DNA from 3 places in the Oerskovia sp. USHLN155 genome. Region 1 is predicted to be linked to each of the others. Evidence: predicted binding sites of a transcription regulator. Region 1 holds the regulator's gene; each other region holds the start of a gene.

Region 1 (3,271 bases):
CTCTCGGAGCGGCCCGAGGATCGCGAGCCCGATCTCGTAGGCGTCCAGCTCCGCGCTCCCGCCGGCCCGGAGCGACTCCTCGACCTTCTGCGCCAGCACGGCGAGGTCGTCCTCGTTCACAGGGCGCCCTTGGCACGCCTTGCGCACGCCCGTGACGATCTTCTCCCTGCTGAAGGGCTCGGTCACGCCCGAGCGCTTGACGACCGACAGGCTCGCCGTCTCGATCGTGGTGAAGCGGCGGTTGCACGCCGGGCACTGCCTGCGCCGACGGATGGACGCACCGTCGTCGGAGGTCCGTGAGTCGACGACCCGTGAGTCCGCGTGCCGGCAGAACGGACAGTGCATGAGGCGCTACTCCTGTGGGTCTGCACGAGAGGTCCGGGGCGGGCGCCGCGGACGGTGCGTCCCGAACCTATGTCTCGACCTCGACAGGACGCAAGGCGCCCCGCCACGCGGGACGGTCACGACTTGTCGTGGCACATGAGAACGGAGGTGGCCGATGACCGGCCACCTCCGTCGGGACGCCCCCGTCCCCATCTCACGTCCGCGACTCGCCTCGCGAACGTCGACGCAACTGCGGAGACGCGCGTGGCGCGCCTCCCCTCACCGACCGACCCCCCAGCCGGGTTGGTGAGGCAGTACTAACTTAGGGGAACCTAATGCGATCGCGCAAGCCCTGTCGTCGAGAGGGCGCACCCCGCCGAGCGACGCGCCGGTTCCCGACGAGCCGGAACGGCCCGCAGCCACGGCAGCGCCACCCCGCCGCGGGTCAACGCCCGAAGTCCGGGTCGACCGGGAGCAGGAGCTGCTGACCGACCTGCAGCCCGGTCGAGGACAGGTTGTTGAGCTCGGCGAGGTCCGCCATGACGTCACGGACGTCCCGGCCCCCCGAGGCCAGCGCGGACGCGTGCTGCCACAGGGTCTCGCCGGCTGCGACGACATGGACCCGCACCTCGACCGGCTCGCCAGGCCCGGACGCGACCGCGCGAGCGCCCCACAGGGTCACGAGCGCGACCACCGTTGCGACGAGCAGCACGAGGACCACGCGGCCCCGGGTCGTCAGCCTCAACGGCGCCTCGACCTGCGTGCCGCCGCGTCGCTCGACGCGCCAACCCTCGGAGGCGCCCATCGCACTGATCGCACTCATTCCCACTCCTTCGCCCGTGGTGCCCGAACCGCCTTCCCCGGTCGGTTCGAACACCTGTACGTCGAACATCTGTACGATTTCTATCACCGTCGGCTGCGGATGTCGAGACATGCTCGAACATGTGTTTGATTCGTGTCGTCGTGTGACCTACGCTGTTCGAGTACTGGTCGTCCGATATGTCGGACGCTCGTCGCGCGGGTCCTCCCGCGCACGGGCTGCCGAGAGCCCGGTCGGCCACGCGCAGGAGCCGGTGCCGCTCGCGGTGCCGCTCGCAGGACAGGGACCGAGACGGCCGAGCAGGGCGGAGACGACGATGGCGGGACGGGTGGCCGACACCACGGGCAGGCTCGCGAAGGTGCACGAGCTGCCCGACGGCACGACGGGCGGCGACGGCCTCACAGCACGCCAGCGCCTCGTGCTCGAGACGATCCGGGCGTCGGTCGACCAGCGGGGCTACCCACCGAGCATGCGCGAGATCGGCGAGGCCGTGGGCCTGACGAGCCCGTCGAGCGTCAAGCACCAGCTCACGACGCTCGAGCGCAAGGGCTACCTGCGCCGCGACCCCAACCGACCGCGTGCGATCGAGGTCGTCCAGCACGACGACGCGCGAGCCATCGCCGCCCTCCCCGGCAGCGCCTTCCCGCGCGTCGAGGGCATCGACGCGTCCGAGGACTCGCCCGAGCGTCCCACGCCGTCGTACGTCCCCGTCGTGGGACGCATCGCGGCCGGTGGACCCATCCTGGCCGAGCAGGTCGTCGAGGACGTGTTCCCGCTCCCCCGCCAGCTCGTGGGTGACGGCGAGCTCTTCCTGCTCCGCGTGGCCGGCGACTCGATGATCGACGCCGCGATCTGCGACGGGGACTGGGTCGTGGTCCGCCGCCAGCCCGTCGCCGAGAACGGGGAGATCGTCGCGGCGATGATCGACGGCGAGGCGACCGTCAAGACGTTCAAGCGCATCGACAAGCACGTGTGGCTCATGCCGCACAACGCGGCGTACCGGCCCATCTCGGGGGACGACGCCCAGATTCTCGGCCGGGTCGTCTCGGTCCTGCGGAGCCTGTGACCACTCCGGCACGGCGACCGCGGCACGGTCACCGGCGGCAGACATGACGAAGGGGACGGCCCACGTGGGTCGTCCCCTTCGTCGTCTCCGGTGCCCTGCGCAGGGCACCGGAGGGGCGGCTACAGCCCGAAGCTCTTCGCCACGGCCCGCACCGACTCCGCGGACGCCCGCAGACCTGCCAGCTCGTGGTCGGACAGCGGGACCTCGATCCGTTCGCCGCACCCGCGTCGCTCGAGCAGCGACGGGACGGAGAGGCAGACGTCGCTGATCCCGTGGAAGTCCTCGAGGAGCGAGGACACGGGCAGGACCCGGTGCTCGTCGTCGAGGACGGCCTCGATGATGCGGGTCGCGGCCAGCGCGACCGCGTAGTTCGTCGCACCCTTGCCCTCGATGATGCGGTAGGCCGACTGCACGACCTCGTGCGCGATGTCCTCGCGCACCTCGGCCGTGAGCGGGCCACGCCCCTTGAGGCCCTGCCACTCGAGCAGCGGCACCCCGCTGATCGTCGCCGAGCTCCACAGGGGGATCTCGCTGTCCCCGTGCTCCCCCGCGATGTACGCGTGCACGTTCTGCACCGCGACGCCACAGTGCTGCGCGACGAGGAAGCGCAGCCGGGACGAGTCCAGGACCGTGCCGCTCCCGAAGAGCTGGTTCGGGGGCAGGCCCGAGTACTTGAGGGCCGCGTAGGTGACCACGTCGACCGGGTTGGTCACCATGATGTAGACGGCGTTGGGCGCAACCTCGACGAGCCCGGGCAGGATCTTGCGCACCAGCGAGATCGTCGCCTCGGCGAGGTCCAGGCGCGTCTGTCCGGGCTTCTGCTTGGCCCCGGCGGTGAAGACCACGACGTCGGCGTCGGCGCACACCGCGACGTCGTCGGAGCCCTCGACCTTGGCCATGGGCATGAACTGGATGCCGTGCTGAAGGTCGAGGACCTCGGCCTCGACCTTGGTCCTGTTGATGTCGAGCAGGCTCACGGTGTGAGCGGCTCCACGCATGAGCGCCGCGTAGGCGAGGGTCGATCCGACGGAACCTGCGCCGACGATCGCGAGCTTGGTGGT
Region 2 (3,271 bases), on a different contig from region 1:
TACCAGACGATCATGTACGAGGGCTACGGCACGGGCGGCATCGCCGTCCTCGTCGAGTGCCTCACCGACAACAAGAACCGTGCCGCCGCCGAGGTCCGCATCGCGTTCACGCGCAACGGCGGCCAGCTCGCCGACCCCGGCTCGGTCTCCTACCTGTTCTCCCGCAAGGGCGTCATCGTGGTCCCCAAGGAGGGCACCACCGAGGACGACGTCATGGAGGCCGTCCTCGAGGCGGGCGGCGAGGAGGTCACCGACGAGGGCGACACGTTCGAGATCCTCACCGAGGCCACCGACCTCGTCGCGGTCCGCACCGCGCTGCAGGACGCCGGCATCGAGTACGACTCCGCCGACGTCGTCTTCCACCCGTCCATGGAGGTCGAGGTCGACGCCGAGGGCGCCCGCAAGATCCTGCGCCTCATCGACGCCCTCGAGGACAGCGACGACGTGCAGAACGTCTACGCGAACTTCACCGCGAGCGACGAGGTCATGGCCGAGCTCGAGAACGACGACTGACCCACCCCCTGGTGTGACGAAGGGCTCCCACGCGCACGCACGCGTGGGAGCCCTTCGCCGTGGGCGGCCCGTGAGAAGGTGAGCGCGTGCGCGTGCTCGGAGTGGACCCAGGACTGACCCGCTGCGGGGTCGGCGTCGTCGACTCGCTGCCCGGCCGGCGCGCCCGCATGGTCGCGGTCGGGGTCCTGCAGAGCCCGCCCGACCAGTCGGTCGACCTGCGCCTGCTCACCATCTCCCAACGCCTCGACGCGTGGATGGACGAGCACGTCCCCGACGTCGTGGCCGTCGAACGCGTCTTCGCCCAGCACAACGTCAGCACCGTCATGGGCACCGCCCAGGTCGCCGGCCTCGCGATGGTCGCCGCCGCCCGCCGCGGGGTGCCCGTCGCGATGCACACCCCGAGCGAGGTCAAGGCCGCCGTGACCGGCACCGGGCGCGCCGACAAGATCCAGGTCCAGCGCATGGTCGCGCGCATCCTCGAGCTCGCGGAGCTGCCCAAGCCCGCCGACGCCGCCGACGCCCTGGCCCTCGCGATCTGCCACCTGTGGCGCCCCGCAGGCGCCCTGCAGGGCGGCGACCGGCACCAGCTCACCCCCGCCCAACGCGCGTGGGCCGCGGCCGAGCAGGCCTCGCGCGGCCCCCGCCGCTGACCCCCACCGCCCGTGCCCGACGGCGAGGCTCACCCGGGACCACCGCCGCCCGTTGCTAGAGTGACCCACGGTTCGTACAGGTGTTCGGGGCCGGTCGCACGCGGCCGGGGCCCGCGAGGAAGCATGGAGGCACAGTGATCGCTTCGCTGTCGGGCACGGTCGCGGACGTCCGCCTGGACCGCGCCGTCATCGACGTGGGAGGCGCCGGGGGAGCCGTGGGCTACCTCGTCCACGCGACCCCCGCGACCCTGTCCGCGCTGCGCGTGGGCGAACCCGCCCGCCTGGCCACGAGCATGGTCGTGCGCGAGGACTCCTTCACGCTGTTCGGGTTCGCCGACGACGACGAGCGCGCCGTGTTCGAGGCCGTGCAGACCGTCAGCGGCGTCGGCCCGCGCCTGGCCCTGGCCATGCTCGCGGTCCACACGCCCGACGGGCTGCGCCGCGCCGTGGCGGGCGAGGACATCGCCGCGCTCATGCGCGTGCCCGGCATCGGGCGCAAGGGCGCCCAGCGCATCGCGCTCGAGCTCGGCGACAAGCTCGGGGCCCCCACGGGCGCGGACCCTGACCAGACCCCGGGCGGCCCGGACGCCCCCGTGGTCGACGACCAGCGCGACCAGGTCGTCCAGGCGCTCGTCGGCCTCGGATGGAACCCCAAGGCCGCCGAGGACGCCCTCGCCACGGTCCTGACCCAGGCCGGGGCCAACGCCGTCGCCCCCGACGAGATCGCCGGTGCCCTGCGCGCCGCGCTGCGCGTCCTGGGCGGCCCCCGTGGCTGACTTCGACCGCGTCGGGTACGAGGACGGGCACGAGCCGTTCACGTCCGAGCGCATCGTGACCTCGACCGCGGACGACCTCGAGCGCGCCGCCGAGGCCGCCCTGCGACCGCGCCGCCTCGAGGAGTTCGTCGGGCAGCTCGTCGTGCGCGACCAGCTCTCCCTCGTCCTGCAGGCCGCCGTCGCGCGCGGCGCCACCCCCGACCACGTCCTGCTCTCGGGCCCGCCCGGGCTCGGCAAGACGACCCTCGCGATGATCATCGCGGCCGAGCTCGGCACGTCGCTGCGCGTCACGTCGGGCCCCGCGATCCAGCACGCGGGCGACCTCGCCGCGGTCCTGTCCTCCCTCGAGGAGGGCGAGGTCCTGTTCATCGACGAGATCCACCGCCTCGCGCGCCCCGCCGAGGAGCTGCTGTACGTCGCGATGGAGGACTTCCGGGTCGACGTCGTCGTCGGCAAGGGGGCCGGCGCGAGCGCCATCCCGCTGTCCCTGCCGCCGTTCACCGTCGTGGGCGCCACCACGCGCGCCGGGCTCCTGCCCGCCCCGCTGCGCGACCGCTTCGGGTTCACCGGCCACCTCGACTTCTACTCCGCCGAAGAGCTCGAACGCGTCATCATCCGCTCGGCCGGGCTGCTCGGCGTCGAGATCAAGCACGCCGCCGCCCACGAGATCTCCGGCCGGTCGCGCGGCACGCCCCGCATCGCGAACCGCCTCCTGCGCCGCGTGCGGGACTGGGCGCAGGTACGCGGCGACGGCACCATGGACCTGCGGGCCGCACGCGCCGCCCTGGAGGTCTACGAGGTCGACGAGCTGGGCCTCGACCGCCTCGACCGTGCCGTCCTGGGGGCCCTGTGCACCCGGTTCGGGGGAGGGCCAGTGGGCCTGAGCACCCTCGCCGTGACCGTGGGCGAGGAGTCCGAGACGGTGGAGACCGTCGCCGAGCCCTTCCTCGTGCGCGAGGGCCTGATCGGGCGCACCCCGCGCGGCCGCGTGGCCACCCCCGCGGCCTGGGCCCACCTCGGGCTCACCCCTCCCGACCCCCTGACGCCCCGGGGACCCGGCGCCGGGCTCGCGCAGCGGACGGGCTCCGCGCGGTCGGGCGGAACCCTGTTCGACACGGGGGCCTAGACTGAGGGAATCTGAGCGGCGGAACTCCACGGCCGGACGGTTCGTTGGTGATCCGTACGCGTGCGCCTAGACTGCCGCGCAGATCCCAGCACAGAACAGGAACCGGTTACCCCGTCATGGACTTCAGCCTCATTCTCATCCTCGCTCTCGCCGCCGGAGCGATGTTCCTCATGACCAACCGGTCGCGCAAGGCTCAGAAGGAAGCG
Region 3 (3,271 bases), on a different contig from region 1:
CACGACCCGTTCATCGTGTTCACGACGAACGTCTTCGCCCTCATGGGGCTGCGTCAGCTCTACTTCCTGCTGGGCGGCCTGCTCGAGCGGCTCGTGTACCTGCCGATCGGCCTCGCCGTGATCCTGGGGTTCATCGGGATCAAGCTGATCCTCGAGGCCCTGCACGAGAACACGTTGCCGTTCATCAACGGCGGACAGCACATCGAGGCCGTCCCGACGGTGCCGATCTGGCTCTCGCTCGTGGTCATCCTGGGTGCGCTCGGGGTCACGACCGTGGCGAGCCTGCTGCGGACGCGTGGTCAGCAGCAGGACGAGTCCCTGCCCGACGACGTCGACGCGGCCTCGTAGGCCCGTCGTGGCGGGCACTGCTCGCCCAGTGACGCGAACGGCCCGTCTCCCTCCGGGGAGACGGGCCGTCGTACGTTCGCGGACGGTGGTGGCGGTCGCCCTCTCGGGGCTCCGGCGAGAGGTCAGGCGCGGTCGGCCCAGGGCCCGATCACAGGTGCCCACGGTCGGACCGTCCGACGCGTGATGACGTTCTCCCGGGCGAACGGGTCGGCGTCGAACGCGCGCGCGACCGCCGCCTCGTCCGGGGCGTCGACGAGCAGGAGGGCGCCGGCCGGGTTCGCCGCGTCCTGGGCGAGGGGCCCGGAGGCGAGCAGCGTGCCCTCGTCGAGCAGGCCGCGCAGGAAGGCGCGGTGCTCGGGGCGGAACTCGTCCAGGACGGCGGGCTTGTCGGCGTAGGTGTAGGTCACGGCGAAGATCGGCATGGCGACATTGAAGCACCATCGCGCGCGGGGCCGGTCGACGGGGTCGTACCTGGTACGGACGCGGCGCTCACCGGCCCTGACGAGGTCTGCGGAGGCAGCGCGGACGACGAGGGCTACCAGCCGCGCTCGCGCCACTCGTCGAGGTGGGGTCGTTCTGCCCCGAGCGTCGTGTCGGCGCCGTGGCCCGGGTACACCCACGTGGCGTCGTCGTACCTGTCGAAGAGCCTGCTCGTGACGTCCGCGTAGAGCAGGGCGAAGCGCTCCGGGTCGTTCGACGTGCTCCCCACGCCGCCCGGGAACAGCGAGTCCCCCGTGAACAGGTGCGCGCGGCCGGGCACCGCGCCCGGGGCGCTCGCGTGCTCGGGCTCTCGGTAGACGAGCGTGACCGACCCGGGGGTGTGACCGCGCAGGGCGACCACCTCGAGCGTGAGGTGGCCGAGGACGATCGTGTCGCCGTCGTGCAGGGGGCGCGAGACGGTGGCGCCGGTCGCCTCGGTGACGGCCTCCGCGTCGGGGGCCCCGGCCGCGAGCTGCGCGCCGGACGCGGCGGCGATCGAGGCGAGCGCCCCGACGTGGTCGAGGTGCCGGTGCGTCGTGACGACGAGGTCGAGGCGGGCGGTCGGGGAGCCCTCTCGGACGAGCTCCAGGAGCCGGTCGGGCTCGGCCGCCGCGTCGACGAGGAGCTGTGCGCCGCTCCTGCGGCACGTCAGGAGGTAGGCGTTGTTCTCGGACGGTCCGACGGCGAGCTTGCGGACCTCGACCTCGTCCAGGACCCGCAGGTCGCTCGGGCCTGCGACCATGACGTCTCCGGTGTATCCCACGCGGATCTCCTCGCTGCGCTGGTTGTCGTCCTCGTGGACGACCGGCCGCCGGTGTGACGAGCCTCTCGTGCCGAGTCTGGCACGCCACGGGAGGGGGTGACGCCGCTGCTCACGGGGACGCCGGGCGTACGCCCGTGGTCATCGGCGGGGTCCTCGGGGCGGTTGCCGGACGACCGGTGGTCGAACAGGTGTGCGAATGTCAGGGGCGAGGCATACGATGCTTCGGTGAGCAACCGCCTTGTCATCGCTGGTGCCCGTGAGCACAACCTTCGCAACGTCGACCTCGACCTGCCGAGGGACCAGCTCATCGTCTTCACAGGCCTCTCCGGGTCCGGAAAGTCCTCCCTCGCGTTCGACACGATCTTCGCCGAGGGGCAGCGCCGCTACGTCGAGTCGCTGTCCGCGTACGCCCGCCAGTTCCTCGGGCAGATGGACAAGCCGGACGTCGACTTCATCGAGGGGCTGTCGCCCGCGGTGTCGATCGACCAGAAGTCGACCAACCGCAACCCGCGGTCGACCGTGGGCACCATCACCGAGGTCTACGACTACCTGCGCCTGCTGTTCGCGCGCGCCGGGACCCAGCACTGCCCGGTCTGTGGCGAGAAGGTCCAGGCGCAGACGCCGCAGCAGATCGTGGACCGCCTCCTCGAGCTGCCCGAGGGGACCCGCTACCAGGTCCTCGCTCCCGTGGTGCGCGGTCGCAAGGGGGAGTACGGCGAGCTCTTCAAGGAGCTGCAGTCCAAGGGGTTCGCGCGCGCCCGCGTCGACGGTGAGGTCGTCCAGCTCACGGATCCTCCCGCGCTCGAGAAGAAGCTCAAGCACGACATCGAGGTCGTGATCGACCGCCTCGTCTCGCGCGAGGGCGTCCAGCGCCGGCTCACGGACTCGGTCGAGACCGCGCTCGGGCTCGCCGGTGGGCTCGTGGTCGTCGAGCTCGTCGACGCGGACGCGGACGACCCGCAGCGCGAACGACGCTTCTCGGAGAAGCGTGCGTGCCCCAACGACCACGAGCTCACGCTCGACGAGATCGAGCCCCGCACCTTCTCGTTCAACGCGCCCTACGGCGCGTGCCCCGAGTGCACGGGCATCGGCTTCCGTCTCGAGGTGGACCCGGACCTCGTCGTCCCGGACGACGAGAAGTCCCTCGCCGAGGGCGCGGTCGCGCCCTGGGCGCAGATCTCCTCGGAGTACTTCACCCGTGTCCTGACGGCCCTGGCCTCGGATCTGGGCTTCTCCATGGACGTGCCGTGGCGCGCGCTGCCTCAGCGCGCCCAGCAGGCCGTGCTGTACGGGCAGAACCACGAGGTGCACGTCCGGTACAAGAACCGTTGGGGGCGCGAGCGCCAGTACTCGACCGGATTCGAGGGAGTCGTGACGTTCCTGGAGCGTCGCCACGGCGAGACCGAGTCGGAGTGGTCCAAGGAGAAGTACGAGGCGTACATGCGCGAGACGCCGTGCCCGGTGTGCCAGGGCACGCGCCTCAAGCCCGAGGTCCTCGCCGTCAAGGTCGGCGACAAGTCGATCGCCGAGGTCTGCCGGCTCCCGCTGCGCGAGGCCGCGGCCTTCCTCGGCTCGCTCGAGCTGGGCACGCGCCAGAAGGCCATCGCGACCGAGGTCCTCAAGGAGATCGACGCGCGCCTCGGCTTCCTGCTCGACGTCGGGCTGGACTACCTCTCGCTC

Evidence for each region. Region 1 encodes LexA, which represses DNA repair genes until DNA is damaged. Its sites were predicted from a motif close to TCGAACANNTGTTCGA; they were not measured.
Region 2: a site for LexA is predicted at 1,236-1,251, ahead of ruvA (Holliday junction branch migration protein RuvA). Genes of this name have one in related genera too.
Region 3: a site for LexA is predicted at 1,772-1,787, ahead of uvrA (excinuclease ABC subunit UvrA). Genes of this name have one in related genera too.

Annotation. Positions count from the first base shown of each region.
Region 1 is NZ_JBBCXG010000001.1:554,254-557,524, reverse strand. It holds gene nrdR (transcriptional regulator NrdR) at 1-345, opposite strand, end outside; gene WFH32_RS02455 (LysM peptidoglycan-binding domain-containing protein) at 770-1,147, opposite strand; gene lexA (transcriptional repressor LexA) at 1,461-2,210, shown strand; gene WFH32_RS02445 (L-lactate dehydrogenase) at 2,330-3,271, opposite strand, start outside.
Region 2 is NZ_JBBCXG010000006.1:58,441-61,711, forward strand. It holds gene WFH32_RS09880 (YebC/PmpR family DNA-binding transcriptional regulator) at 1-513, shown strand, start outside; gene ruvC (crossover junction endodeoxyribonuclease RuvC) at 600-1,163, shown strand; gene ruvA (Holliday junction branch migration protein RuvA) at 1,298-1,939, shown strand; gene ruvB (Holliday junction branch migration DNA helicase RuvB) at 1,992-3,065, shown strand; gene yajC (preprotein translocase subunit YajC) at 3,182-3,271, shown strand, end outside.
Region 3 is NZ_JBBCXG010000006.1:258,253-261,523, reverse strand. It holds gene WFH32_RS10795 (TerC family protein) at 1-348, shown strand, start outside; gene WFH32_RS10790 (YciI family protein) at 471-770, opposite strand; gene WFH32_RS10785 (MBL fold metallo-hydrolase) at 884-1,570, opposite strand; gene uvrA (excinuclease ABC subunit UvrA) at 1,817-3,271, shown strand, end outside.